DNA from 2 places in the Dactylosporangium sp. CS-047395 genome. Region 1 is predicted to be linked to the other one. Evidence: predicted binding sites of a transcription regulator. Region 1 holds the regulator's gene; the other holds the start of a gene.
What was found. The regulator HrcA, encoded in region 1, represses chaperone genes, less so after heat shock. The targets are predictions, from matches to a motif close to GGTTNGCACNCTCNNNNNGAGNGTGCNAACC.
Positions count from the first base shown of each region.

Region 1 (3,409 bases):
GAGAGCCCGCGCCGGACGCGTGCGGCTTACTTGATCAGGCGGATGGTCATCGGGTAGTGGTACAGCTCCCCGTTGTTGGCCTTCATGCCACCGAGGATGCCGAACACGATGATGACGATCCACACGAGGAACGGCAGGAAGAACAGGATCCCGAACGAGCAGATCGAGACGATCACCGCCACGATCATGGCGATGCCCCAGGTGATCTGGAAGTTCAGGGCCTCGTTCGCGTGCGCCTTGACCGTCGGCGACTCGTTGCCCTTGGCCAGGAGCGCGACCAGCGGGGCGATGAAGCCGACGATGATGCCGCCGAAGTGGGCGATGAGCGCCCACGTCTTCTCGTCGCTGTTGGCGTAGCCGGCCGGCGCACCGGGCTGCCCGTAGGCGCCGGGCTGCTGGTAACCGGGCTGCTGGTACCCCGGCTGCTGGTATCCGGGCTGCTGGTAGCCGCCGGGCTGCTGATATCCCGGCTGCTGGTAACCCGGCTGCTCGTAGCCGGCGCCCGAGGTGGGCGGGGTGCCGTAGGCCCCGCCACCACTGGACGGCGGGAGGTACCCGGAGTTGGGGTCCTGCGGCATGCCGTAGTCCCCCGGGGGGCGAGGTGGTTCACTCATGGGGGCCACGGTAGGTGCATCGATCAAGTGGCGCCAGCGACACGACATGACGTCTTTTGGACAACTTTTGCGCAGCCCAGCCTTACTGCCGACTATCGTGCGCCAAACGATCATCGCGTGCCCTCGCGCGACTGACGTAGACTGGCACTCACGAGTTGGGAGTGCCAGTCCTCGAGGAGGTGCCATGGGCCTTGACGAGCGGAAGCTCGAAGTGCTTCGCGCCATCGTCGAGGACTACGTCGCCACCCAGGAACCGGTCGGGAGCAAGTCGCTCGTCGAGCGGCACAACCTGCGGGTCTCCCCGGCGACGGTCCGCAACGACATGGCCGTCCTGGAGGAGGAGGGCTACATCCGGCAGCCGCACACCAGTGCGGGGCGGGTGCCCACCGACGCCGGCTACCGGCTGTTCGTCGACAAACTCTCCCGGGTGAAACCGCTGAGCCAGGCCGAGCGCCGGGCCATCGAGCGGTTCCTGATCGGCGCGGTCGACCTCGACGACGTGGTGCACCGCACAGTCCGGCTGCTCGCCCAGCTGACCCGGCAGGTCGCGGTGGTGCAGTATCCGAGCCTGTCGCGGGCCAGCGTGCGGCACTTCGAGCTGGTGCCGATCTCCACCACCCGGCTCATGGTCGTCATGATCGCCGAGACCGGCCGGGTCGAGCAGCGCCTCGTGGACCTGCCCGGCCCGATCCTGGCCGACGACGTCACCGAGCTGCGCCGCATGATCAACGAGAAGCTCGTCGGCAAGCGGCTGGCCGAGACGCCGCCGCTGGTCGTGGCCCTGGTCGAGGAGACCGCGCCGAGCCTGCGGCCGCCGATGACGGCGCTGTCCACGGTGCTGCTGGAGACGCTGGTCGAGCGGACCGAGGAGCGCATCGCGCTCGCCGGCACCGCGAACCTGGCCCGCGGCGGGCTGCTGGACTTCCAGGGCTCGCTGCGCCCGATCCTCGAGGCCCTCGAGGAGGAGGTCATCCTGCTCAAGCTCTTCGGCGAGGTCGAGCCCAGCATGACCCGGGTGCGCATCGGCGACGAGAACGAGATCGAGGACCTGCGGACCGCCTCGATCGTGGCGACCGGCTACGGACCCGGCACCATGGTGGTCGGCGGGATGGGCGTGCTCGGCCCGACCCGCATGGACTACCCCGGAAACATCGCGACCGTGCGGGCCGTGGCACGCTACGTCGGCGACCTGCTGGCACAGAGTTGACATCTATCTCAGGGGCATAGGACTCAGTGGCGAAGGACTATTACGGGATTCTCGGCGTCAAGCGGGACTCCACAGCCGATGAGATCAAGCGGGCCTACCGGCGGTTGGCCCGCGAATTCCACCCGGACGTGAATCCCGACCCGGCGGCGCAGGAGAAGTTCAAAGAGATCAACGCCGCCTACGAGGTCCTGTCCGACCCCCGCAAGCGGGAGATGGTCGACCTGGGCGGCGACCCCCTCGCGCCCAGCGGCGGCGGCGCCGGCGGCCCGGCCGGCGGCGCGTTCGTCGGCTTCCAGGACATCATGGACGCCTTCTTCGGCACCCAGTCCGCCCGCGGGCCGCGCCCGCGCGTGCGCCCGGGCGCCGACGCGATCCTGCGCCTCGACCTCGACCTGCACGAGACCGCGTTCGGCGTCGAGGCGCCGATCCAGGTCGACACGGCCGTCGTCTGCACCACCTGCCAGGGCGCCGGCACCGCGCCGGGCACCCACCCGCAGACCTGCGAGATCTGCCAGGGCCGCGGCGAGGTCCAGTCGGTCCAGCGCACCTTCCTCGGCCAGGTCGTCTCGGCCCGCCCGTGCGCGGCCTGCCAGGGCTTCGGCACGGTCATCCCGCACCCCTGCGCGACGTGCGGCGGCGACGGCCGGGTCCGCACCCGCCGCTCGCTCACCGTCAAGATCCCCTCGGGCGTCGAGGACGGCATGCGCATCCGCCTGGCCCAGCAGGGCGAGGTCGGCCCCGGCGGCGGCCCGCCCGGAGACCTCTACGTCGAGATCCACGAGCGCCCGCACGACGTGTACTCGCGCAAGGACGACGACCTGCACTGCCGCGTCACGGTCCCGATGACGGCGGCCGCGCTCGGCACCCGGCTGACCATCAAGACCCTGGACGGCGAGGAGACGGTCGACGTCAAGGCGGGCACCCAGCCCACCTCGACCCTGCGCATCCGCGGCAAGGGCGTTCCGCACCTGCGCGGCGCCGGCCGCGGCGACCTCTACGTCCACCTGGACGTGCGCACCCCGACCCGCCTGGAACCGGAGCAGGAGCGCCTGCTGCGCGAGTTCGCCCGCACCCGGGGCGAGGAGGTCGCCGAGCTGTCGAAGCAGGGCGGCTTCTTCTCACGCATGCGCGACGCCTTCAACGGCCACGCGTGAGCCTGCCGCTCTTCCTGGTCCCTGCCCTTCCGCCGGGCCCGTCCTACGTCCTGGACGGCCCGGAGGGTCACCACGCCGCCGACGTGCAGCGCCTCCTCCCGGGCGAGGCCCTGCTGCTGTCCGACGGCGCCGGCGGCCTGGTCCGCGGCGAGGTCACCGCGGCCCGCAAGGGTGCTTTGACGCTGTCTCTGGATGAGCCTTCGTCGGTACCCGCACCCGACCCGTCGCTGACCGTGGTGCAGGGCATCGCGAAGGGGGAGCGGGCGGAGCTGGCGGTACAACTGCTGACCGAGGTCGGCGTGGACCGCATCGTGCCCTGGCAGGCCGCGCGGAGCATCGCCCGCTGGAAGGACGAGCGGCCCTTGCTGCGCTGGCAGGCAACGGCCCGGGAGGCGGCGAAGCAGTCGCGGCGCGCCTGGGTTCCGGCGGTCTCC
Region 1 is NZ_CP192015.1:9,893,766-9,897,174, reverse strand. Features, by position in the region: gene hemW (radical SAM family heme chaperone HemW) at 1-2, shown strand, start outside; gene ACQP00_RS46280 (DUF4870 domain-containing protein) at 27-614, opposite strand; gene hrcA (heat-inducible transcriptional repressor HrcA) at 799-1,821, shown strand; gene dnaJ (molecular chaperone DnaJ) at 1,848-2,975, shown strand; gene ACQP00_RS46265 (16S rRNA (uracil(1498)-N(3))-methyltransferase) at 2,972-3,409, shown strand, end outside.

Region 2 (3,409 bases), 1.9 Mb from region 1:
TCCGGTAGAGCTGTGGAAGGCTGGACTCAGAAGTCCATGTCGCCGCCGCCAGGGGCGGCCGGGGCCTTCTCCTTCTCCGGCTTGTCCGCCACCACGGCCTCCGTGGTGAGGAACAGCGCGGCGATGGACGCGGCGTTCTGCAGCGCCGAGCGCGTCACCTTGGCCGGGTCGATGATGCCCTCGGCCAGGAGGTTGACGTACTCGCCGGTCGCGGCGTTGAGGCCGTGGCCGGGCTCCAGGTTGCGCACGCGCTCGACGACGACGCCGCCCTCGAGGCCCGCGTTCACGGCGATCTGACGCAGCGGGGCGTCGAGCGCGACCTTGACGATGTTCGCGCCGGTCGCCTCGTCGCCGACCAGGTCGATCTTGTCGAACGCGGTCTTGCCGGCCTGCACGAGGGCCACGCCACCGCCGGGGACGATGCCCTCTTCGACGGCCGCCTTCGCGTTGCGCACGGCGTCCTCGATGCGGTGCTTGCGCTCCTTGAGCTCGACCTCGGTGGCCGCGCCGACCTTGATGACCGCGACGCCGCCGGCCAGCTTGGCCAGGCGCTCCTGCAGCTTCTCGCGGTCGTAGTCCGAGTCGCTCTTCTCGATCTCGGCGCGGATCTCGGAGACCCGGCCGTTGATCGCCTCGGCGTCACCGGCACCATCGACGATGGTGGTCTCGTCCCGGCTGACGACGACCTTGCGGGCGCGGCCGAGCAGGGAGAGGTCGGCGTTCTCGATCTTGAGGCCGAGGGTCTCGCTGATGACCTGGCCACCCGTCAGGATGCCGATGTCGGCGAGCATGGCCTTGCGGCGGTCACCGAAGCCGGGGGCCTTGACGGCGACCGACTTGAACGTGCCGCGGATCTTGTTCACGACGAGGGTCGCCAGGGCCTCGGCCTCGACGTCCTCGGCGATGATCGCGAGCGGCTTGCCCGCCTGCATGACCTTCTCCAGCACCGGGAGCAGGTCCTTCACCGCGGAGATCTTCGACTCGACGATGAGGATGTAGGGGTCGTCGAGGACGGCCTCCATCCGGTCGCTGTCGGTCGCGAAGTACGGCGAGATGTAGCCCTTGTCGAAGCGCATGCCCTCGGTGAGCTCGAGCTCGAGGCCGAAGGTGTTGCTCTCCTCGACGGTGATGACGCCTTCCTTGCCGACCTTGTCCATCGCCTCGGCGATGATCTCGCCGACCGTGGAGTCGCCGGCGGAGATGGAGGCGGTGGAGGCGATCTGCTCCTTGGTCTCCACGTCCTTGGCGAGGTTGGCCAGCTCGTCGGCGACGGAGGCGACAGCCGCCTCGATGCCGCGCTTGAGGGCCATCGGGTTCGCGCCGGCCGCGACGTTGCGCAGGCCCTCACGGACCAGCGCCTGCGCGAGCACGGTGGCCGTCGTCGTGCCGTCACCGGCGACGTCGTCGGTCTTCTTCGCGACTTCCTTGACCAGCTCGGCGCCGATCTTCTCGTACGGGTCCTCGAGCTCGATCTCCTTGGCGATGCTCACACCATCGTTGGTGATGGTGGGCGCGCCCCACTTCTTCTCGAGGACGACGTTGCGGCCCTTGGGCCCGAGCGTCACCTTGACGGCGTCGGCGAGCTGGTTCATGCCCCGCTCGAGACCGCGGCGCGCCTCTTCGTCGAACGCGATAATCTTGGCCATTCGGCGTTGTCCTCCTGGACACTCACGATTCGCCTCGACCCCGTGGGGCCTGCGGCTCACCGCCTGCTTTCGCACCTTCGGGGCCCCAGCGGGAGCCCCGGGCGGTCGGGCCGGATGAGCCCGCGACGACCAGCCTCACGGTGGTTGCCCACCGGAGGACTGCACCGTCCCGACCTTGGCACTCACGGGTTGCGAGTGCCAAGTCCCTGTTTAGCACTCTGGCCGGTCGAGTGCAAGCAAACGGAGAGCCCCACGAGGTGATCCCCAGGGTTCACCCAGAGAGCGCTCTCCCATACGGACGCCGACAAGGAATGAAAAGAAATGCCGTAAAAAGGACGCAGGGCACCAGCCCTCGTCAATGAGGGCGGTGCCCCGGCGGTTGAATACGGAGACTTGGGTCAGCCTGGGGAGTCAGGCCAGGAGCCGAACCCCTTCGGCCTGCGGCCCCTTCTGACCCTGCGCGATCTCGAACTCGACGCGCTGTCCGTCTTCCAGCGACTTGTAGCCGTCCATCTGAATCGCGGAGAAGTGGACGAAGACGTCCTGCCCCCCGTCGACCGCGATGAAGCCGTAGCCCTTTTCGCTGTTGAACCACTTGACGGTGCCCTGTGCCACGGTGCACTTCCTCTACTTCGGTCCTGCTGCTTACTCGGCTGGCTGTGGGGACCAGCTCCGGGTCTTCATCCACAGCCGCCGGGTCCGGGGGTGGAACCGGCGAAGGAAGACGACCGAACCGCACGGTACAGGAGTAACCCCACTCCCGACAGGCCTAAATCGGACAGCAAGGTCACGGTTCAAACAGCGGAAAAAGGTCGCCGAGCATGCCTTCTCGCAACTTTTCCTTGCAGAGTCAAGCATCGCCCGGCGACTACTCGTTAGGAACCTTCAGCACTACACGTGACGTCGTGACTGAACGACACGGAACCTGCTGGCGACGTAGGCACCGTCGGTCAGCGCGGCATTGGCCGCGGGATTGGCACCGCTGGCATGGAAGTCGGAAAACGCGGCGGACTGGTTCACGAACACACCGCCGGTAAGGTTCACTGACAAATGCACACCTGCAACCAAAGCGGCCTCTTCCACGGCGTCGAGGACGTCCGGCGACGTCGAATAGACCGACGCGGTCAATGCGCCCTTCTTGCCGACCGTGTCCGCGAAGATCCGCACACTGCCGTCCGTGGAATCGGTCGCGACAACGAAGGAAATGGGACCGAACCACTCCGACCCATAGGTCTCGGCGTCATCCGCGCCGAGTTTCCGGATGAGCGGTGTACGCACAGTCGCGGTCGCATAAGCCGGGTGTGAAACGTCTGAGGATTCGAGTACCGGATCGCCGACGGTCGCGGCTTTCTGGAGCCTCTCCAGAACGCCTTCGTTCACGATTGCGCCGGTGAGTTCCACGCCCTTGGCGGCATCTCCGGTGAGTGCACCGACGGCCTCCGCAATGCCACGCGCGACGTCGTCGAGGCTCTTGTGCCCCTCGTTGGTCGCGATGCCTCCCACGGGCACGAGAATGTTCTGCGGAGTGGTGCACATCTGCCCGGAGTACAACACCAAGGAGAACCCGATGTTGCGGCACATTCCGGCGAAGTCGTCGGTCGAGTCGACCACCACGGTGTTCACGCCGGCCTTCTCGGTGTAGACCACGGCCTGGCGCGCGTTGCCCTCCAGCCAGTCGCCGAACTCGGTCGAGCCGGTGAAGTCGATGATGCGGACCTCGGGGCGCAGGGCCAGGGTCTTGGCCAGCCCCTCGCCGGGCGCCT
Region 2 is NZ_CP192015.1:505,595-509,003, reverse strand. Features, by position in the region: gene groL (chaperonin GroEL) at 27-1,646, opposite strand; gene ACQP00_RS02350 (cold-shock protein) at 2,058-2,261, opposite strand; gene paaN (phenylacetic acid degradation protein PaaN) at 2,538-3,409, opposite strand, start outside.
Region 2: the regulator HrcA is predicted to act here: its motif matches at 1,820-1,850, upstream of groL (chaperonin GroEL).